Regions from separate parts of the Duganella rhizosphaerae genome, predicted to be linked through region 3. Evidence: riboswitches for the same ligand, from Rfam matches in the RefSeq annotation. Region 3 holds a riboswitch; each other region holds the start of a gene.
What was found. Region 3 has a riboswitch for cobalamin ahead of RUGAMON1_RS29160 (TonB-dependent receptor). Riboswitches for the same ligand answer to the same signal wherever they lie in the genome.
Positions count from the first base shown of each region.

Region 1: linked by a shared signal. The riboswitch ahead of RUGAMON1_RS21680 (MotA/TolQ/ExbB proton channel family protein) and the one ahead of RUGAMON1_RS29160 (TonB-dependent receptor) in region 3 are both predicted to bind cobalamin.
Region 2: linked by a shared signal. The riboswitch ahead of RUGAMON1_RS31845 (TonB-dependent receptor domain-containing protein) and the one ahead of RUGAMON1_RS29160 (TonB-dependent receptor) in region 3 are both predicted to bind cobalamin.

Region 1 is NZ_BPWK01000011.1:3,519-10,842, forward strand. Features, by position in the region: gene RUGAMON1_RS21670 (heavy metal translocating P-type ATPase) at 1-1,898, shown strand, start outside; gene cueR (Cu(I)-responsive transcriptional regulator) at 1,895-2,281, shown strand; cobalamin riboswitch at 2,283-2,503, shown strand; gene RUGAMON1_RS21680 (MotA/TolQ/ExbB proton channel family protein) at 2,682-3,278, shown strand; gene RUGAMON1_RS21685 (DUF2149 domain-containing protein) at 3,280-3,615, shown strand; gene RUGAMON1_RS21690 (cobaltochelatase subunit CobN) at 3,602-7,324, shown strand, end outside.
Region 2 is NZ_BPWK01000028.1:1,170-8,493, reverse strand. Features, by position in the region: gene RUGAMON1_RS31865 (cobyrinic acid a,c-diamide synthase CobB) at 1-1,074, opposite strand, end outside; gene cobO (cob(I)yrinic acid a,c-diamide adenosyltransferase) at 1,074-1,712, opposite strand; gene RUGAMON1_RS31855 (ABC transporter ATP-binding protein) at 1,709-2,482, opposite strand; gene RUGAMON1_RS31850 (FecCD family ABC transporter permease) at 2,482-3,504, opposite strand; gene RUGAMON1_RS31845 (TonB-dependent receptor domain-containing protein) at 3,582-5,432, opposite strand; cobalamin riboswitch at 5,535-5,756, opposite strand; gene RUGAMON1_RS31840 (histidine phosphatase family protein) at 5,790-6,341, opposite strand; gene RUGAMON1_RS31835 (adenosylcobinamide-GDP ribazoletransferase) at 6,346-7,128, opposite strand; gene cobT (nicotinate-nucleotide--dimethylbenzimidazole phosphoribosyltransferase) at 7,134-7,324, opposite strand, start outside.
Region 3 is NZ_BPWK01000020.1:11,974-19,297, reverse strand. Features, by position in the region: gene RUGAMON1_RS29175 (OPT family oligopeptide transporter) at 1-120, opposite strand, end outside; gene ylqF (ribosome biogenesis GTPase YlqF) at 253-1,203, shown strand; gene RUGAMON1_RS29165 (DODA-type extradiol aromatic ring-opening family dioxygenase) at 1,285-2,082, opposite strand; cobalamin riboswitch at 2,194-2,368, shown strand; gene RUGAMON1_RS29160 (TonB-dependent receptor) at 2,435-4,426, shown strand; gene RUGAMON1_RS29155 (cobalamin-binding protein) at 4,426-5,322, shown strand; gene RUGAMON1_RS29150 (thiol:disulfide interchange protein DsbA/DsbL) at 5,406-6,071, shown strand; gene RUGAMON1_RS29145 (hypothetical protein) at 6,081-6,413, shown strand; gene RUGAMON1_RS29140 (SDR family oxidoreductase) at 6,543-7,289, shown strand.

The sequences.
Region 1 (7,324 bases), on a different contig from region 3:
TGCTGCTGGAATTGGCCGGCGTGCACTGGATGCTGGACGGCCGCGTGCAATGGCTGCTGGCGACGCCGGTGCAGTTCTGGCTTGGCGCCCGCTTCTATCGCGCCGGCTGGCTGGCGCTGCGCGCCCGCAGCGGCAATATGGACCTGCTGGTGGCGCTGGGCACCAGCGCGGCGTATGGCCTGAGTGTCTATCAGCTGCTGGCGTCGGGATCCGCCATGCCGCATCTGTATTTCGAAGCGTCGGCCGTGGTGATCACCTTGATCTTGCTGGGAAAATGGCTGGAGGCGCGCGCCAAGCGCCAGACCACGTCCGCCATCCGCGCCTTGCAGGTGCTGCGGCCGGAGTCCGCGCGGGTGCGGCGCGGCGAGCGGGATGTCGAAGTGCCGATCGCCGATGTGCAGCCGGGCGAACTGGTGGTGGTGCTGCCCGGCGAGCGGGTGGCGGCGGACGGTGAAGTGGTGGAGGGCGCCAGCCATGTCGACGAGGCGCTCATCACCGGCGAGAGCCTGCCCGTGGCGCGCCACGCCGGCGACCGTGTGACCGGTGGCGCCATCAACGGCGAAGGCCTGCTGCTGGTGCGGGTGACGGCGGTGGGCGCCGAAAGCACGCTGGCGCGCATCATCCGCCTGGTGGAGGATGCGCAGGCGGCCAAGGCGCCGGTGCAGCATCTGGTGGACCGCGTCAGCGCGGTGTTCGTGCCGGTGGTGATGGTGCTGGCGGTGGCGACCTTCGCCGGCTGGTGGCTGGCGACCGGCGATGCCGAGCGGGCCATCATCAATGCGGTGGCGGTGATGGTGATCGCCTGTCCGTGCGCGCTGGGGCTGGCGACGCCGGCCGCGATCATGGCCGGCACCGGCGTGGCGGCGCGTTACGGAATACTGATCAAGGATGCGGAGGCGCTGGAGCTGGCGCACCGCATCACCACCGTGGCGTTCGACAAGACCGGCACGCTCACCGAGGGCAAGCCGTCGCTGGTCGCGCTGGAGCCGGCCGGCATCGACGAAGGGCGGTTGCTGCAACTGGCCGCCGCGATCCAGCGCGGCAGCGAACACGCGCTGGCGCGCGCCGTCACCGAGGCCGCCGCCGCGCGCTCCGCCACGGCCGACGGCGCCGCGCCAAGCGCCACCGGCGTCACCGCCTTGCCCGGCCGCGGCGTAGCGGCCATCGTCGACGGCGCGCGCCTGGTCCTGGGCAGCACGCGGCTGATGCAGGAGGAGGGCGTGGCGCTGGATGCGCTGAGCGCCCGCGCCGAGGAACTGGAGCGGCAAGGCCTGACGATATCCTGGCTGGCAGCATCGAACGCGCCGCAGCCCGCGCAGCTATTGGGCCTGCTGGCCTTCGGCGACCGCATCAAGCCGCAAGCCCGCGCCGCGCTGCAGGCGCTGCATGCGATGCACATCCAGACCATCCTGCTCACCGGCGACAACCAGGGCAGCGCCGACGCCGTCGGCAAAGAACTGGGCATAGGCCGCATCGTCGCCAACATGCTGCCCGCCGACAAAGCGGCCACCGTCGCCAGCTTGAAGACGGGCGACGCCTGCATCGCCATGGTCGGCGACGGCATCAACGACGCGCCGGCGCTGGCCGCCGCCGATGTCGGCATCGCCATGTCCAGCGGCACCGACGTCGCCATGCACGCTGCCGGCATCACCTTGATGCGTGGCGATCCGGCGCTGGTGGCTGCCGCCATTTCGATCTCGCGCCGCAGCTACAGCAAAATACGCCAGAACCTGTTCTGGGCCTTCATCTACAACCTGGTCGGCATACCGCTGGCCGCCTTCGGCCTGCTCAACCCCATGGTTGCCGGCGCCGCGATGGCGCTCAGCTCCGTCAGCGTGATCAGCAACGCCTTGCTGCTGCGCCGCTGGACGCCGGACCACCTGAAAGGACAAGCATGAACATCGGACAAGCGGCGGCCGCCAGCGGCGTCTCGGCCAAGATGATCCGCTATTACGAAAGCATCGCCCTGATCCCGCCGGGCAAGCGCAGCGAGGCCGGCTACCGCATCTACGGCGACAACGACCTGCACGCGCTGCGCTTCGTCAAGCGCGGACGCTCGCTGGGTTTTTCGCTGGACCAGATCCGCGACCTGCTGTCGCTGTGGCAGAACAAGGAGCGCGCCAGCGCCGACGTCAAGACCATCGCCATGGGCCACGTGGCGGAGCTGAACCAGCGCATCGCCGAGCTGACCGAAATGCGCGACACACTGCAAACGCTGGCCGGCTGCTGCCACGGCGACCATCGCCCCGACTGCCCGATACTCCAAACCCTTGCCGGGTAAAGTATAATCGCCCGGTTTTGGTGCCCGCGCGTCTGTCCAGACGCGCAGTTAAACGGGAAACATGAAGCTGGCCACGCCAGCCAACATGTGCTGCCCCCGCAACGGTAAACAAGCGTCGTCGTTGACGACAAATCCGCCTCTTCAAACCACTGTGCAGTCGCATGGGAAGGTCAGGCGGTGTCGCTTGCCAGCCCGGATACCGGCCAGGACAGGTGGAAATGCCCAGGCATTTCTGTTCAAGCCGCTCACGGGGAAGTGAGCGGCTTGCATCTGTTTCGATCTACATCTATGCATCGATTTTGCGCGCCACGGCCTTGCCGACTGGCGGCCGTGCCTTGCGCACGCGCCGTTCGCGTACGCCTGCGCCCCGATTCTCCCTCTCTGCCTACAGGACCCGCCCATGTTTAACCTGCCCGCCGACGCCGCCGTGCACTCCATCGAGACACTGCTGTACTCCATTTCCACCATCCTGTACCTGCCCGTGCTGCTGGGGATCGCAGCGCTGGTGCTGCATATGCTGGTGTGCTTCGGCACCTTCGGCGCCGAATGGCTGGAGCGCCGCCGCGGCGTGCGCGTGCTGGTCGCCACCGCCAAACAGGAGATGGCCGCCGTGCTGACCGCGCAGGAAGGCGAGCCGGGACTGGACGCCCGCCTCGAACGACTGGTGCAGCGCGCCGACGTCAACGGCGTGCGCCGCCTGGACGGCGTGCGCTTCGTGGTGCGCGTCGGCCCGGCGCTGGGGCTGATGGGCACCCTGATCCCGATGGGCATTTCGCTGGCCGGCCTGGCGCAGGGCAACCTGCCGAAGATGGCCGAGTCGATGACCACCGCCTTCACCGCCACCGTGGTCGGCCTGGCGTGCAGCGTCAGCGCCTATGTACTGAGCCTGGTGCGCGAGCACTGGCTGCGCAGCGACCTGACCGAGATCGCCTACGCCGCCGAATCCCACCTGGCGGCGCAAGACCACAAGCCGCACCTGGTGCGCGCGGGAGCCTGAGATGCGCTATATGAACCGCCACCGCTACAGCCGCATCGGCGAGCATAACGAAGACCCGCTGGCCGGCGTCGCCAACCTGTTCGACGCCAGCATCGTCTTCATCGTCGCCATGATGCTGGCGCTGTTCTCGGCCTGGAACATGATGGACCTGCTGGATCCGAACTCCGAAGTCACCATCGCCAAGAAAAGCGCCGATGGCCATGTCGAGGTGCTGACCAAGAAAGGCGCCGAAATCAAGGTGAGCAAAGTCAGCGACAAGCCGCTGTCGGGCTCAGGCAAACGCCTGGGCACCGCGTATCAACTGCCGGATGGGAAGGTCGTCTATGTACCTGAATAAAAAATTGTGGGCGCTGCTGCTGTTGCTGGTGTCCCTGTGCATCGGCGGCTATGTGCACTCGGCGCAGGCGCCGCGCACGCTGGCGCTGATGTTGGGCGATATCGAATCCCGTCCCGCCGTGCTGGCGGTGCGCGGCCTGCAGGCCGAGTTGAAGGAGCTGAACGTCGCCGTGCGCATCATCCCCGCCAACGGCATGACGCCGGCCGACCGCGCAGCCCTGACCGGCGCCGATGTGGCGATCGTCAACACCAAGGGCCGCCAGGCCATGGTGGCCCTGGGCGCCGAACTGCAGGCCTTGCAGAAGGCGCGCCGTCCGGTGTTCGCGGTCGGTGGCGCCATCGACGACAGCCTGCGCGAGCAGGGCGTGCGCGACGATAAAACCATACAGTCCTACCATAGCGAAGGCGGCGTGGAGAACATGGGCAATCTGCTGCGCTACATCCTGCGCAACCACTTCGGTTCCAGGTTGACGGTCGCGCCGGTGCATGCGATGCCGGAAGTGGGCCTGTACGACGTGGCGGCCAACCGCACGTCCAGCAGCTACGAGCAGTACCTGCAAGGCTACGCCAACTACAAGGCCGGCGCGCCTTGGATCGCCGTGCCGTTCTACCGCGCCAGCCTGGTGGCGGGACAAACGCTGCCGCTGGCGGCCATCGTCGCGCGGCTGGAAGCGAGCGGCTATAACGTGCTGCCGGTGTTCGGCTATCCCTACGACGTGCCGCTGCGCTTCCTGCTGGACGAAAACGGCAAGAGCCGCGTCGAGCTGATCGTCGCGCTGGGCATGAAGGTGGGCGGCACCGCCAACACCGGCGCGCTGCTCGACAAGATCGGCGTCCCGGCGATCAACGCCATCACCTTGAGCCAGCAGTCGCTGGCGCAGTGGCAGGAATCGAAGATCGGTCTCGATATCATCGAACGCACCTGGCAGCTGGCCGGCGCCGAAGTGGCGGGCCTGATCCAACCGACCGTGGTCGCCAGCCGCGAACGCATCAGCGATGCGCAGACCGGCCTGGCCTACGTGGAGGAGACGCCCATCCCCGAGCGCATCGAGCGCCTCAACCAGCGCGTCGCCAGCTGGCTGGCCTTGCGCCAGAAGGCCAACGGCGACAAGCGCATCGCCATGCTGTACTTTAACTATCCGCATGGTTCCGAGACCATCGGCGCGGCCTACCTGAACGTGCTGCCGGAGAGCCTGTGGCAGATCGTCCAGCGCCTGAAGCAGGAGGGCTACCAGACCGGCGCCGCGCTGCCGCCGTCGCAGGAAGAGCTGCAAGGCGAGATCCAGCAGTGGGGCAACTACCCCGGCAAGTCCAAGGGCGACTACATGGCGGGCCTGAAGCACCTGGCCGAAAGCGGCCAGGCCTTGCTGGTGCCGCTGGCCGACTACCAGAAGTGGTTCGCCACGCTGGCACAGCCGCTGCGCGCATCGATAGAGAAATCCTGGGGCAAGCCGGAGAACGCGCCTGTCCTGTGGCGCAACGCCAAGGGCGAGCCGTTCTTCGTCTATCCGGCGCGCCGCTTCGGCAATGTGCTGATGGCGCCGCAGCCCGGCCGCGCGTGGGAGCAGAACCTGGAGAAGCTGCACAATGAAGTCAGCATGCCGCCGTCGCACGAATACATCGCGTTCTACCTGTGGCTGCAAAAAGGCTTCCAGGCCAACGCCGTCATGCACATCGGCACCCACGGCACGCAGGAATGGCTGACCGGTAAAGAGGCCGGCCTGTCGGAAAGCGATCCGACCGAGGCGCTGATCGGCGCCATGCCCAACATCTACCCCTACGTGATGGACGACGTGGGCGAGGGCATACAGGCCAAGCGCCGCGGCATGGCCGTCATCATCGACCACATGACGCCACCGTTCGACGTCGCCGGCCTGAATCCCGACCTGCGCGAGCTGGGCGCGCTGCTCAACGACTACCGCGTGGCCGAGCAAAAAAGCCCGCTGCTGGCGCGTAGCCACCTGACGGCGATCAACCGCCTGGCGGCCAAGAGCGGCGTGTTGAAGGACATGAAGAAGACCGAGCTCAAAACCGAAGCCGACATGGAAGGCCTGGAGGAGTACCTGGACGACACCGGCAGCAAGCTCACGCCGTTCGGCCTGCACACCTTCGGCGTGGCGCCGAAGCCTGAGCTGCGCAACGCCACCGCGCGCGCCGTGGTCAGCCTCGACACCACGTCGACGGCGGAGCAGAAAACCAAACGCATCGCCCAGCTGGAAAACGATATCGAGCGCAGCGCCGGGCTGGAACTGGAGCGCTTGATGCAGGCGCTGTCCGGCCGCTACATCCCGACCGGCGCCAGCGCCGACCTGGTACGCAATCCGGATGCGCTGCCGACTGGCCGCAACTTCTTCGGCCTCGATCCATCGCGCATCCCGAGCAAGACCACCTACGAAGCCGGCTACAAACTGGCGCAGCAGCTGGCGGAGGATTATCGCAAGCGCCACGGCGCCTGGCCGGACAAGTTGAGCATGAACCTGTGGGGCGTCGAAACCTCGCGCCACGAAGGCATCATGGAAGCGCAGGCGATGGCGCTGATGGGCGTGCGTCCGACGTGGGACGAACGTGGCCGCGTGACCGGCGTGGAAGCGCTGACGCGCAAGCAGCTGGGACGTCCGCGCGTGGACGTGACGCTGATCTCGTCCGGCCTGTTCCGCGACCTGTTCGGCAACCTGCTGACGCTGATGGACCAGGCCGCGCAACTGGCGCAGAAGCAGGACGACAATGGCCCCGGCGAAGACGGCAACGTGATGCAGGCGCACAGCCGCAAGACCGTGGCCGCCTTGCAGGCCAGCGGCATCAGTGCCGAAGAAGCGCAGCGCATGGCCTCCGTGCGCATCTTCGGCCTGCCGAGTGGCGCCTATGGCACGCAGATCGAGAAGCTGATCCCGCTGACCAACGCCTGGCAGAACGAGAAGGAGGTTGCGGACGTCTTCATCAACCGCATGAGCCATCCGTTCGGCGCCGGCTACTGGGGCGACGACAAGGCCGATCCCGGCCAGCGCCGCGAATTGTTCAAGCAAGCCATCAGCGGCAGCAAGATCGCGCTGCACAGCCGCTCCAGCAATCTGTTCGCGACGCTGGATAACGACGACTTCTTCCAGTACCTGGGTGGCACCGCGATGGCGATCCGCAGCGTGGACGGCAAGACGCCGGAGGTGATGGTCAGCGACCTGTCCAACCCGCGCAAGCCGGGCCACAAGACGCTGGAGCAGTACATGGGCCAGGAGATGCAGGCGCGCTACCTGAACCCGCGCTGGGCCGACAGCATGCTGAAGGAAGGCTATTCCGGCGCGCGCTACATCAACCGCGTGGTCGACTACCTGTGGGCCTGGCAGGTCACCGTGCCGGAAGTGGTGGACGGCGGCAAATGGCAGCGCATGTACGACACCTATGTGGAAGACCGCCACGGCCTGAAGGTGCGTGAGCGCTTCGCCAGCAGCGGCAACCTGCGCGCCTTCCAGGCCATCACCGACCGCATGTTGAGCACGATCGAACGTGGCTACTGGAAGCCGGGCGATGCGGTGCGCGAGAAACTGACGCAGCAAAACGCGCAGGCGATCAAGGATGCCGGCGTGTCGTGCAGCGCCGATTCGTGCAGCAAGGCGACGATGAAGATCGCGCCGCAGTTCAGCGGCCAGTTCGTGCCCAACGTCGGCACCAACGCGGCGGTCGCGCGCGGTGCGGCGGCCGCCGGCCGTGCCGGCGGA
Region 2 (7,324 bases), on a different contig from region 3:
GCCTGCCAGGCGCGCCTGCATCGCCACCGCGCCAGGTAGCAAGCCGGCCATTGCCCACACCGCGCCCGCCTGGTCTGCAAGGGTGTCGGCCAACGCCATCATGCCGCCGCATTCGGCGACGATGGATGTGCCGGCGGCATGGGCCGCGCGGATCGACGCTTGCCACACCCGGGCCTGCGAAAGTGCTTCGGCGTGCAGCTCTGGATAGCCGCCGGGCAGATATACCGCGTCCGCTTCGGCCGGTATGGCTTCGTCGGCCAGCGGCGAGAAGAATTTCAGCGTCGCGCCCAATTGGCGCAGCGTATCCAGGTTGGCCGGATAGATAAACATGAAGGCTGGATCGCGGGCGATGGCGATGGTGCGGCCAGCCAGCAGCGGCGCTTGCGGCTCCGTCGATGGCGGAATCTCGATGCGGACCGGACGCAGACGCTCCCAGGCCGCTTCGTCGAACACCAGCTGGTCCGCCAGATTGTCGAGCAATTGGTCGATATCGAGGACTTCGCCCGGCAGCACCAGGCCGAGGTGGCGCTCGGGCAGCGATTTGGCCTGGCGCGGCAAAGTCGCAAACAGGGGAATGTCGCGCAATGACGCGGCCACCATCTTGGCGTGGCCTTCGCTGGCGACGCGGTTGGCGATCACTCCCGCCATCTCCACCGGCCCATAGTCGCGCAGGCCGTGGACCAGCGCACCGGCGGTTTGCGCCATGGCGCCGGCGTCGATCACCGCCATCACCGGCACGCCGAATTCGCGCGACAAGTCGGCAGACGACGGCGTACCGTCATACAGGCCCATAACGCCTTCGATCAGGATGACATCCGCTTCGGCGGCGGCCTGCGCCAACTGGCTGCGGCACAGTTCATGGCCGACCATCCACAGGTCCAGCGAGCGCACCGGCGCGCCGCTGGCGCGTTCCAGCAGCATTGGATCGATGAAATCCGGACCGCATTTGAACACGCGCACGCGCTTGCCCTGGCGCGCCAGTTTGCGCGCCAGCGCGGCGGTGACTGTGGTCTTGCCCTGGCCGGAGGCGACGGCCGCCACCAGCAGGGCTTTGACTTCGACGTGCGTCGTCATTACCACTCGGTTCCAAGTTGCGCGCCGATGCCGGCCTTGAAGGCGTGCTTGACGACTTCCATTTCGGTGACGGTATCGGCGATGGCGATCAGCTCCGGCGGCGCTCCGCGCCCGGTGATGACGACATGCTGCATCGCCGGACGTGCCAGCAGATCGTTGATGACGGTTTCCACGTCCAGGTAGCGGTACTTCAGGGCGATATTCAGTTCGTCGAATACCACCAGGCCGATGTCGGGATCGGCCAGGAAGCGTTTCGCCTGTTCCCAGGCCAATTGCGCCTTTGCGATATCGCGTTCGCGGTTCTGGGTTTCCCAGGTATAGCCTTCGCCCATCGAGTGGAAGCTGATCTCTTCCGGGAAGCGGCGCAGGAACAGCTCTTCGCCGGTCTGCATCGCGCCTTTGATGAACTGCACCACGCCGACCTTCATGCCGTGGCCCATGGCGCGTATCGCCATGCCGAAGCCGCTGGAGCTTTTGCCCTTGCCGTTGCCGGTGTTGACGATGATGATGCCGATCTGCTTGTCGGCGGCGGCGATCTTGGCGTCGATGATGGCCTTCTTGCGCTCCATGCGCACGCGGTGACGTTCGTTCAGCGCCGCGGTTTGTTCGTCGATGTCGCCGGAATTCTGTTGGGTCATGCAAGGTCCTCTTTGGGGATAAAGATGCTGCGTGTGCCGTGCTGGATGATGTCTATCGGATGGCCCAGGTATTCGCCCAGGATCTCTGCCTGCATCACTTCCGCCGTGGTGCCGGCCAGCCAGCGGCCATCGCCCATGAGCAGCAGCGCGTGGGTGGAGACGCTGTGTGCCAGCGTCAGGTCGTGTCCTATCATGACGGCGGTCTTGCCCTGCTCGCGGCACAGGCGGGCCAGCAGGCCCATGACGCTGACCTGGTGCGCCAGGTCCAGCGCGTTGGCCGGCTCGTCGAGCAGCAGCAGCGGCGTATCCTGCGCCAGCATGGCGGAGATGGCCACGCGCTGGCGTTCGCCGCCGGACAAGGTGCGCACGTCGCGCTCGGCCAGGTCGGCCACTTCCATCGCTTCCAGCGATTTCAGCGCGATGGCGTGATCGTCGCTGCCTTCCCAATAGCGGTTGCCGTGATAAGGGTGGCGCGCCGACAGCACGGTTTCGATCACGCTGTAGGCGAAAGCGTCGCTGCGGCTCTGCGCCAGGAAGGCGCGTTGGCGCGCCAGTTCGGCCAGCGGCCAGTCGGACAGTTCGCGCTCCTGGATGGCGACGTAGCCACCGTTCGGGTCGCGCAGGCCGGCCAGTGTTTTCAGCAGTGTGCTCTTGCCGGCGCCGTTGCGGCCGATGATGCTCCAGCATTCGCCGTCACGCACCTGCCAGTTCAGATCCGTAATCAGCTGGCGCTGGCCGATTTTCAGGGAAAGGTTATGGGTGCTGATCATCATTTGCGCAAACGGTGCAGTTGGTACAGGAAGACCGGCGCGCCGATCAGCGCCGTCAGTACACCGACCGGCAACTGCTGCGGCGCGATGATGGTGCGGGCCAGCGTGTCCGCCAGCAGCAGGAAGGTGCCACCGGCCAGTGCGGCCGCCGGAATCAGTACGCGGTGGTCCGCGCCGACGGCGAAGCGGCAGGCATGGGGCACGATCAGGCCGACGAAGCCGACGCTGCCCGCGCTGGTGACAGCGCTGGCGGTCAGCAGGCCGGATATGAAGAACAGGCCTTTGCGCAACGCGCCGACGCGGATGCCCAGCGTGGCGGCGGCTTCGGCGTGCAGCGCCATCACGTTCATGGAACGGGCGCTGCGCAGGGCGAATACCAGGCCGCCGGCCAATACGATCCAGGGCAGCGCGCGCATCGGCGCGCCGGCCAGGTCGCCGATCATCCAGAACACCATGCTGCGCAAACGGCTTTCAGGAGCGATGGAGAGCATCAGCGTCACCATCGCCATGCAGGCGGAGGACAGGATGACGCCGGTCAGCAGCAATAGAGCGGTGCCGCCTTCGGCCGCCGCGCCGCCGCGCAGGTCGCGCCGGGCCAGCAGATACAGCATCATCGAGACGGCGACGGCGCCGCCGAAGGCCGAGGCGTCGACCATCCAGATGGCGCAGCCGAACAGCAGTGCGGCCAGGGCGCCGACGGAAGCGCCGGCGGAAATGCCCAGTACATACGGGTCGGCCAGTGGATTGCGCAACAGCGCCTGCATCATCACGCCCGCCAGCGACAGGGCTGCGCCGGTGACGAAGGCGGTCAGCGCGCGGCTCAGGCGCAGGTCGAGCAGGGTGGAGGCCAGCGTCTGGCTTTGGCCATGCAGCAGTTCATTGACTGCCGCGGGAATATCGGAGAGAGGAATCGAGACCGAGCCGGTCATGCCCGAGAAAACCAGGCTGGCAAACGCGAACAGCACCAACCCTGTCAGAGTGACGGCGGCACGGCGTCGCAGATTGCGGGAGAAAGAATGCATGCACTGCTTTCAAAAAAGAGAGACTGCCGGGCGCGCGGCGTATGCGCCCCACGCCCGGCAGGTTACACCATTACTGCTTACTTGTAGCCGTAGCGGATACCGGCAAACAGCTTGGACATCGGCGTGGCGTAATTGCGCGCCAGGTCGTACTGCTTGTCGCTGATATTATTCCAGCGGACCAGCGCCGACCAGTCGCGGTTGAAGTGGTAGGTCGCGTACAGATTGACCAGTCCATAGCCGCCAAGGCGGACCTCGTTGGCGGCGTCCTCGTAGCGGTCGCCGGACAATTCCAGTTCCACGCCGGCCTTCAAGGCGCCGGCGCTGTAGTCGGCCATCAGGTTGCCGTGCTTTTTGGCGCGGCGCTGCAGGCGTTTGTTGTTGGTTTCGTCCTTTGGATCTTGCAGGTCGACGTTGGCGGCCAGGTTGAAGCGGCCCAGCTGCTGGCTGGCGCCCAGGGTCAAGCCTTCAAGCAGGGCGTGGTTGACGTTGTAGGCGCAGCCACTCTTTGCACCGGTGAATGGGCATGGCTTGGTGTTCACCAGCAGGTCGGTCAGGCGGTTGCGGTAATAGCTGGCGCTCAGCGCGGTGTTGCCGCTGTCGTAGCGAAGACCGATTTCCGCATTCTTGCCCAGCTCCGGTTTGTTGTTACTGTTACCGTAGCCTGGGTAGTACAGTTCATTGTAGGTCGGTGCGCGGAAGCTGGTACCGTAGCTGGCGGTGGCGCGCAGTACCTGCGTGAAGTTGTAGCCGTAGCCCAGGGAGCCGGTGTTCTTCGAGCCGTAGAGCGATTTGTCACGGCGTATGCTGGCGTTGAACAGGTTGGCGCCGCGGCGGGCGTTATAGGCAGCGGCGACGGAATTGGTGGTGCGCTGCGGGTCGGCCAGTTTGAAGCCGTTGGTCTCGACTTCTTCCTTGCGATGGTCGTACAGCAGTTGCAGCACGTCGGCGCCAATCAGCACATCATTCTGCCAAGTGAAGTCGGTTTGTTTGGTGTTGATCTGCGAGTAGCCAGATGCGGCCGCGCTGGTGTAGGTCGCGCCGTTGTCCTTGGCTTGAGAGTATTGCACCAGGCTTTGCCAGGCAGGCAGGATCTGGTTCTTGCTGTAGATGGCCGCGTTGTCGAGCTTGGCGTTCGAATGGACGTCGTACGGCGATGAGCCGCTGTCGTACTGGGAATAGAGTTTGCTGTGCAGGAGCAGCGCACCGATTTCCTGGCCTTCTGCCAGGCGCAGACTGAATTGGGCCGCCGCGTTTTCGCGATCGTAGCCGTCTTTGTCGGCGTTATACGAGGCGCTGGCAGGACGGGTGGACGAGAAACCGTCCGACTTTTCCTTGCCGGCGCTGATCGCGTAGCTGAAGCTGTGCTCACCGCCGGTGGCGCCGGAGAGCGATACATCGCCTTCGCGGGTGTTGTCGGTGCCGTAGCCGGCGAAGGCGGTGAACGCTGGCGCGCCCTGGCCCTTCTTGGTGAAGATCTGGATCACGCCGCCGATGGCGTCCGCGCCATACAGGGAGCTCAGTGGGCCGTAGACGATTTCGATATGGTCGATGGCGGTCAGCGGAATGGCGCTCCAGTTGGCGGCGCCGGTGGTCGACGAACCGATACGCACGCCGTCGACCAGCACGAGATTCTGGTTGCTGTTGGCGCCGCGGATAAACACGGTGGCGTTGGTGCCGGAGCCGCCGTTGCGGGCGATCTCGATGCCGCGCTGGCGTTGCAGCAGGTCGACGATGGAGCCGGCTCCTGATTCGGCGATTTGCTCGGCGCTGATGGTGACGCTGTCGCTGATCACGTCGGACAGGGCCTGCGGGCTGCGGGTGGCGGTGACCAGCACGGTGCCGGCGATTGGTTCTGCGTGCGCGCAGGAGGCGGCCATTGCCAGCGCCAGCGACGTCAGGGCCGCAGGACGGGAGATACGAAGGGTCATGATGTAATTTTTCTGTTAATAGCAACCGGCCGACGTCCCCGTGGGCCAGATTGAACAGAAGCGGATAACTGAGAGATGCGTGTTCGCGCACATCCCGTTCGCTCGCTTCCACCTGATTTGGCCGGTATCCGGGCTGGCAAGTTAGACCACCTCACCTTCCCATGCAGAGCACAGTGGTTTGTCAGAGGAGGTTTGTCGCGCATCAGCTGCGACACTTGCTTACCGTTGCGGGGGCAGCACATGTGGACTCTTACAGAGCTTCATGTTTCCCGTTTAACTGCGCATCTGGACAGACGCGCGGGCACCAAAACCCGGTCATTATACGGGTTTGTGCGGCGCCGGTCATGGGGTGGCGGTTTAGTTTTGCAGTACCAGCGTGGCGCCGTAGGCGATTTGATGCGGATGGCGGGCCGCTTGCAGCGCCATTTCGGCCGGCGCCAGGCCGGTATGGCAGGCCGACAGCAGGCGCATCGCGCCGGCGTGGCAGATCACGATGGCGTCTTGCTGCTGGCGCTGGAGGTCGGCGTAAAAGGTGGCGATGCGGGCGGCCATGCGCAGCAAGCTTTCGCCGCCGCCGGGGCGGTAGTTGACCAGGTCCGCGGCCCAGGCGTCGATGTCGGCGCGCGCGATATCGTCCCAGTGGCGCAGTTCCCAGTCGCCGAAATCGATCTCCGCGATGCGGGCGTCCAGCAGCGGCGCTGGCGATAGCAACGGCGCCGCCAGTTGCGCCGCCAATGTGGCGCAGCGCTGAAGCGGACTGCTATATAGGGCGAGGCCTTGGGGGAGTGTGGTCGACAAGGCGGCCAGCGTTTGCGCCAGCTGGTCGGGCGCTACGGCGAGATCGCTGCGGCCGTAGCAGACGCCGGGGGCGATCAGCGGCTGCGGATGGCGCACCAGTATCAGCCGCATGGCGTTACCAGGGCAGGGCGCCGTGGCGCATGCTGGCCAGAACGCAAAGGTAGAACGCCACTTCGCTGAGCTGCTGTACCGCCCCGAGGCAATCGCCTGTATAGCCGGCGATGCGGCGTACGAATTTTCGGGCCAGCCAGGCGGTGCCGATTGCGGCGGCGGCGATGCCGGTCGCCAGTGCGGTCCACGTCAGCCATCCGCAGGCGATCATCGCCAGCGCGGGAATGGCGGCGCTGGCGACGGCCAGCGCGAATTCTGCGGTGCTCATCTTTTGCGCCAGTGGCTTGGCCTTGCCTTCCGCACGTGCGTAGTCGAGGCGCCAGATCAGCGAGGTTGCCATTAATCGCGAAAGCGGATGGGCGACGAGGAGCGCGGCAATCGCCGCCAGCGGAGACAGCATGGAGAGTGTCGTGCACTTGGTGGCGAGCAGGCAGATGATGCCGATGGCGCCGTAAGCGCCGATGCGCGAGTCCTTCATGATTTCCAATACGCGCTCCGGCGTCATGCCGCCGCCGAAGCCGTCGCACATGTCGGCAAAGCCGTCTTCATGGAAGGCGCCGGTGGCGTAGATGCCTGCAGCGGTGGACAGCAGCACGGCGACCGGCGCGGGCAGGAACCATGCGGCCAGCGCATACACGCCGGCCGTGATGGCTGCGACCACCATGCCGATCAGCGGAAAGTAGCGTGACGCCTGGTTCAGCCACGCAGGGTCGAAGCCCACCCAGCCGGGAATCGGCAGGCGGGTAAAGAACTGGAGCGCGGTGAAGAACAGTCGTAGTTGGTGCACGGCGCTTACTCGAACTTTTCGCTGACGTGGGCCGATTCGAACGTGGCCATCTGGTTCAGGAAGTTGACCGACGCATGCAGCAGCGGCAGCGCCAGCGCGCAGCCGGTGCCTTCGCCCAAGCGCAGGCCCAGGTTCAGCAGCGGCTTGGCGCCCAGCGCGGCCAGCATCTGCTGGTGGCCGTTTTCGTCGGAGCAGT
Region 3 (7,324 bases):
CAGGCCCACTTTGAGCCCGAGGTAGACCTGAGCCGCCGTGAAGACCAGCGTAATCAGTATGCCCAGGATAATCCCGCGTACGGTGATTTCCTTGGGGTTGGACGGTGCAGCTATGCTCATCTTCAGCACTCCGGTGGAGAATAATGTTATTTATATGGTCAGAAAAAGGGAAAAGCGCCTCATGATATCCGAAGTCCAGGCGAGCCAGCAGGTAAAATAGCGGATTGTCAGAACGATTTTGAAGGTCAGAGCATGTCGATACAATGGTACCCAGGGCACATGAACGCCGCCAAGAAAAAGGCGGCCGAGCAGATGGAGAACACCGATCTGGTGATCGAGGTGGTCGACGCGCGCCTGCCCGAGGCCAGCACCAATCCGATGGTGGAGGAGCTGCGCAAGTTCCGCCAGCGTCCGTGCCTGAAGATCCTCAACAAGATCGACCTGGCCGATCCGGCCGCCACGGCGGCCTGGGTGGCCTACTACAACGCCCAGGAAGGCGTGACCGCGTTCGCGATGACCACCAAGAAGCCGGCCGACGTCACCCGCGTGCCGGAGCTGGCCAAGCAGCTGGCGCCGCACCGCGGCGTGCCGACCAAGCCGCTGCGTATCATGATCATGGGGATACCCAACGTCGGCAAGTCGACGCTGATGAACGCGCTGCTCAAGCGCAAGGTGGCCAAGGTCGGCGACGAGCCGGCGGTGACCAAGCAGCAGCAGAAGCTTTACCTGGACAAGAACACCATCCTGGTCGACACGCCGGGCATGCTGTGGCCGAAGATCGCGCTGCCGAGCGACGGCTTGATGCTGGCGGCCAGCCACGCGATCGGCTCGAACGCGCTGATCGAAGAGGAGGTGGCGGTGTTCCTGGCCGACGAGATGCTGAAGTACTACCCGCAGCTGCTGGTGGCGCGCTACGGCTTCAAGGATATCGAGAGCTTCGACGGCATCGCCGTGGTGGAGGGGGTGGCGGCCAAGCGCGGCTTCCGCCAGAAGGGCGGCGACCTCGATTTCGAAAAAGCCTCGCACACCTTCCTGGGCGACTACCGCAGCGGCATCCTGGGCCGCATCTCGCTGGAGACGCCGGCCAGCCGTAAGGGGCGGCTGGAAGTGCACGATGCCGAGATGGCGGTCAAGAACGCCGAGAAAGCCGCCATCGCCGCCGCCAAGGCCGAAGCCTACGCCAACGGCAAGCGCGGTACTTAGCACCCAACCCGCAGAGCCGGGCAGGGGTCGGACCCCGTACGGGGTCCGACCCCGCGTCCGCATTGCGGGGTGGCAGCCCGACTAGCCGAAGCGGAAGCTGGTCACGGCCAGCGATCCCATGAATGCATCCTCGTGGTAGGGGACGGCCGCCGCGTCGTTCTCCGCCGCGCCCAGCGCCACCATCAGCGGCAGCAAATGCTCTTCACGCGGATGCGCCATGCGCGCGGCCGGCGCCTGCTCCCATTCCAATAAGCGCGCCGTGCGTTGCTGCGGCGGCAACGCCATCGTCGCGCGCAGCCAGCCGTCGAAGGCGTGCGAGGCAGCCGCGCCCTGCGCGTTGAAGGCGCGCAGGTTGTGGTAACTCAGCCCGCTGCCGACGATCAGCACACCCTGCTCGCGCAAGGGGGCCAGCAAACGGCCCACCTCCAGATGCGTCAACGGATCGAGGCCGCGCTTGAGCGACAGCTGCACGATGGGCACGTCCGCATTCGGATAGATCGGATACATGGCGCTGAAGGTGCCGTGGTCGAAACCGCGCTGCGCGTCCAGCTGCGCCGGGAAGCCGCCCGCGTCCAGCAGCTGCTTGACCTGAGCCGCCAGCTCCGGCGAACCCGGCGCGCTGTACTGCACCTCGTAGGTGTGCGGCGGGAAGCCCCCATAGTCATAGATCATCGGTGGTTTGACCGACGACGACAGCGTGAAATCACGCTCCTCCCAATGCGCGGTAATCACCAGCACCGCCTTCGGCGTCACGCCGAGCTGGCGCGGGATGTCGCGCAGCGACGCGTCCAGCTGGCCGTACAGATGGCCCACCTGGTCCATCATGAACGGCCACGGGCCGCCGCCGTGGGACAGGAAATAGCTAGGCAATGCATTCATGGAAAAACTCCGGTTTGAGTATGACCTCACTATAAGGACGGAGGCCGTTGCAATCAATGCACGAAATGTAGATAGGTCCTATCTAAAAAGTGAATGATCCGGGGCGCGCGCGTATAATGCCGGGGTTCTGGTGCTTGCCCATGTGCTCACATGCGCAGTTAAACGGGAAACACAAGGCCGCCCGCGCCCACGGCGCGACGGCCAAGGTGTGCTGCCCCCGCAACGGTAACGCGAGGCTACCTTCAGCCTTGCCAGCCCGGATATCGGCCAGACAGGGGGAAGCCCGCGTGGCTTCCGTACACTTCCAGCCTGCGGGGACGCAGGCGGATGTCTCTTTTGAAAATGACCTGACATGCAATCCTCCGCCTTCCAACCGCGCCTGCTGGCCGCCGCCGTCTCCCTGTGCTTTGCCGCCGCCGTTCCCGCCGCCGCACAGATCTCCGAGGCGCTCGCGCCCATCGTCATCACCGGCTCGCGCTTCGACGCCTACGCGGCGCTGACGCCGATCGGCGCCGTCGTCATCACGGCCGAAGACATCCAGCGCGCCGGCGCCAACGACGTCAACACCGCCATCCGCAAGGTGGGCGGCGTGTACGGCCGCCAGAGCCTGGACGGCAGCCCGGACTTCAGCCTGGACCTGCGCGGCTTCGGCAGCAACAGCAGCCAGAATATGGTGATCGTGCTGGATGGCGTGCGCCTGTCGGAAAATGAACTGAGCAACGCCATCCTGTCGACCATCCCGATCGACACCGTGGAGCACATCGAAATCACGCGCGGCGGCGCCAGCGTGTTGTACGGCGACGGCGCCACGGGCGGCGTGATCAACATCGTCACCAAGCGCCCGGAAAAGAACAGCCGCCGCGGCAGCGTGTTCGTCGAGGGCGGCCAGTTCCGCGCCGGCGAAGCGCGCGTCTCCGGCTTCCAGGCCTGGGACGGCTTCGCCGCCGACGCCACGCTCGACACCCAGCGCACCGACAACTACCGCGACAACAATGAATTCAAGCAGACCCACTTCAGCGGCGGCGCGCAATGGTTCGACAACGCCGGCCGCGCCGGCTTCCGCTATGAAGGCGCGCGCCAGGATATGCGCTTCGCCGGCGCGCTGACAGAAGACCAATACAAGGCCAATCCGCGCCAGTCCACCACGTCGAACGACAACGGCAAACTCGATAACGACCGTTTCACCGCCTTCGGCCAGCGCCGCATCGGCGCCTACGAGCTGGCGGCCGACCTGTCGTACCGCAAGAAGACGGCGGCAGCAACTTACTACGATCGCCTCGGCCCATCGACTACCACCTACGACAGCAAGCAGACCCAGTTCTCGCCGCGCGTGCGCCGCTTGGGCAAGATCGGCGGCATGCTGAACGAAATGGTGGCCGGCTTCGACTGGACCGTCTGGAACCGTACCGCCACCACCAGCCGTTTATATTCGGCGGCCGACGCCACCCAGCACTCGAAAGCGCTGTACCTGCGCGACGAACTGCGTTTCGACGCCGCCCATGAAGGCCGCGTCTCGGCCGGCGTACGCCGCGAGATCTTCAACAAGGACGCCGTCGATCCGCTGAACACCTTCGGCCCCAACGCCTACAAATTGGCGCAAGGTCTGAACGCCTGGGAGCTGCAAGCGAGCTACATGCCGGTCGCCCACCTGACCGTCTACGGCAAGGCCGGCCAGAGCTATCGCGTCGCCAACGCCGATGAAAACGGCTACACCGTCGACACCAACACGGTGTTGCTGATGCCGCAGCAGTCGCATGACCTGGAGCTGGGCGTCAGCTACGGCAGCGCCGCGCAGAAAATCACCGGCCGCGTGTTCCGCCACAACCTGACCAACGAGATATTCTTCGATCCGACACTTAACTTCGGCTACGGCGCCAACACCAACCTGGCGCCGACCCGCCGCCAAGGCTTCGAGATCGACGCCGAGCAGCGCATCAACGCCGCCTGGAACCTGACCGCCCACTATCAGCACGTGGACGCCAAGTTCACCGACGGCGTCAACAACGGCAAGGAGATGGTGCTGGTGCCGAAGAACACCCTGACCGCGCGCCTGAGCTGGACCCTGGCAAGCGGCCACACCGCCGATATCGGCGCGCAGTGGGTGGACAGCCAGCGCAACGGCGGTGACTTCGACAACAAGTGCCCGGCGCAGATCCCTTCCTACACCACGCTGGACGCGCGCTACGCCCGCAAGCTTGGCCAGTGGGAGTTCGCGGTGTCGGGCCTGAACCTGAGCGACAAGCGCTACTTCTCGCAAGCCTTCAGCTGCGACAAGGGCATCCAGGGCGGCATCTACACCGCCGACGGCCGCCAGCTGAAACTCTCGGCCCGCTACCAGTTCTGATGCGCGCCATGACCACGACCGCTCGCCAGGCCTCGCCGCTGGTGCTGGCGCTGGCCTGCACGGCGGCCTGCGCGCAGGCTGTCACCGTGCAGGACGACGCCGGCAACAGCGTCGCCGTCGCCAAGCCGGCGCAGCGCGTCATCTCGATGGCGCCGCACATCACCGAGCTGCTGTTCGCGGCCGGCGGCGGCGAGCGCGTGGTCGGCGTGATGAACTACAGCGACTACCCGGAAGCGGCCAAGCGCATCCCGCAGGTCGGCAGCAACGCCACCATCGACATGGAGCACGTGCTGGCGCTGCGCCCGGACCTGCTGGTGGTGTGGAAGAGCGGGAACACCGCGCCCCAGCTGGAGCAGTTGAAAAGCCTGGGCATCCCGATTTTCTACAGCGATCCGCAAAAGCTGGACCAGGTGGCCACCAGCCTGACCCGCCTGGGCCGGCTGATGGGCACCGAAGCCGCCGCGCAGAAGGCCGCGCAGGACTATCGCCAGAAGATCGCCAAACTCTCGGCCACCTACGCGCAACGGCCGACGGTACGGGTGTTCTACCAGATCTGGGAAAAGCCGATCTTCACCCTCAGCGGTGAGCACATCGTCAGCGACGCGATCCGCGTCTGCGGCGGCCAGAACGTGTTCGCCGCGCTGAAGGTGCCGGCGCCCACCGTCAGCACCGAGGCGGTATTGCAGCAAAACCCGGAAGCCATCTTCGGCGGCGACCAGCACGACGCCGAATCCGGCGTCAATATCTGGAAGCAGTACAAGGGCATGCTGGCGGTCCAGCGCGGCAACCTGTTCACGCTGGACGGCGAGCAACTGGTGCGCGCCACGCCGCGCATCGCCGACGGCGTCGCCGCGCTGTGCGAGCGGCTGGAGACGGCGCGCCGGCGCCGGCCCTGAGGTTTAACGCCGGCCTAATTTGCACATCGTGGAAAAGGTGGTAATCTCGCGGCGTTCGCCACTTACCTTGATGAAGGACTGTTATGCGTTTCCTGAGTTTGCTGCGCCCCCTGATTGCCACCGCCGCCTTCATGGCCGCCGCCGCCGGCGCCCATGCCGCCGATTTCAAGAACGGCGTTGATTTCAATACGCTGGACGCGGCCAGCCGTCCGGACACCGGCAAGAAGGTCGAGGTGCTGGAAGTGTTCATGTACCACTGCCCGCATTGCAACGCGCTCGAGACGCCGCTGGCGGGCTGGGTCAAGAAGCAGGGCGACAAGATCGTGTTCCGCCGCATGCACCTGGGCGAGGATGCGCAAGCCAAGGCCTTCTTCACGCTGGAAGCGATGAACGCGCTGGGCAACGGCCTGCACGAAAAGTTCTTCCACGCCGTCCACGTCGAGCACAACCGCCTCAATACCGACCAGTCCATCCTGGACTTCGTCGTCAAGAATGGCGTCGACAAGGCCAAATATCTGGAATTTTTCAATTCGTTCGCGGTCCAAACGAAGATGAAACGTGGCGTGCAAGTGGCAAACCAGTATAAACTCGACAGTGCCCCGGCCCTGGTGATCGATGGTCACTATACGACCTCGCCGGCAATCGCCGGCCACGGCCTGGCGACGGTCCCGGAGGCGCACGCCGCCATGTTTGCGGTGATGGATAGCCTGGTTGCCAAGTCGGCGCAGGAACGCGCCGCCAAGAAGTAAGGAAAAAACATGAAAGAGATCAGCGATGAACGCAAGGCGGCCGAAGGCGAAGTCATGAAGATTTACAAGGAATCTTCACCGGTTATCGAAACCCTGTTCGAGTGGGCCTACATCAACCACGTGGCATGGAGCCTGGCGGTGCTGGCGCTGGGCTTCATCGTCTGGCTGCTGATCGCGTTGAGCAATGCCGAGAACCAGCGCAACGCGCTGATGACCAAGCAGTGCGCCGATCCCGTCTTCAAGGGAGAGCTCGACAAGAAGTGCCTGCGCACCGTGCATTCGCGCGAGCACTGGTGGGAGCATGTCGGCTACGCGCTGACCCACGTCAGCCCGGAAAAATAAGCATGGCACCAGCCCGCAGCAGCGGGCTTTTTTACCCCGCAAGGCCGGGCGGGGTCGGACCCCGTACGGGGTCCGACCCCTAAGTGGAGCGCAAGCATATCGCTGGCGCATGCGGGGGGGAGGTAAGCGATGAAACAAGTGATACTGGTGACCGGCAGCAGCCGGGGCATAGGCGCGGCGACCGCGCTGATGGCGAGCCGCCGCGGTTATGCGGTGTGCATCAACTACCTGCGCGACGCGCAGGCGGCCGCCCAGCTGCGCGCGCAGATCGTGGCCGAGGGCGGCGAGGCGATCGCCGTGCAGGCCGACGTCAGCGTGGAGGCCGACGTGCAGCGCCTGTTCGAGACCATCGACGAGGAACTGGGGCCGCTGACGGCGCTGGTCAACAACGTCGGCATATTGGAGCAGCAATGCCGCCTGACCGAGATGTCGGTGGAGCGCCTGCAGCGGGTGTTCACCACCAATGTGATCAGCTACTTCCTGTGCTGCAAAGAGGCGGTCAAGCGCATGTCGACCGCCGACGGCGGGCAGGGCGGCGGCATCGTCAACCTGTCGTCCGGCGCGGCCCGGCATGGGGCGCCGAATGTCTACATCGACTACGCGTCGTCCAAGGGCGCGATCGACGTGATGACGCTGGGCCTGTCGAAGGAAGTGGCGGCCGAAGGCATCCGCGTCAACTGCGTCCGCCCGGGCATGATTTACACCGAAATCCACGCCAGCGGCGGCGACCCTGGCCGCGTGGCGCGGCTGGAAGCTAACGTGCCGATGCTGCGCGGCGGCCAGCCGGAGGAAATCGCCGAGACGATCTTGTGGCTGCTCAGCCCACAATCGTCCTATGTCAGCGGCGCCATCATCGACGCCGCCGGCGCGCGCTAGCCGGCGCGGCGATTTTCAAACGCCGCAAGCAGGTG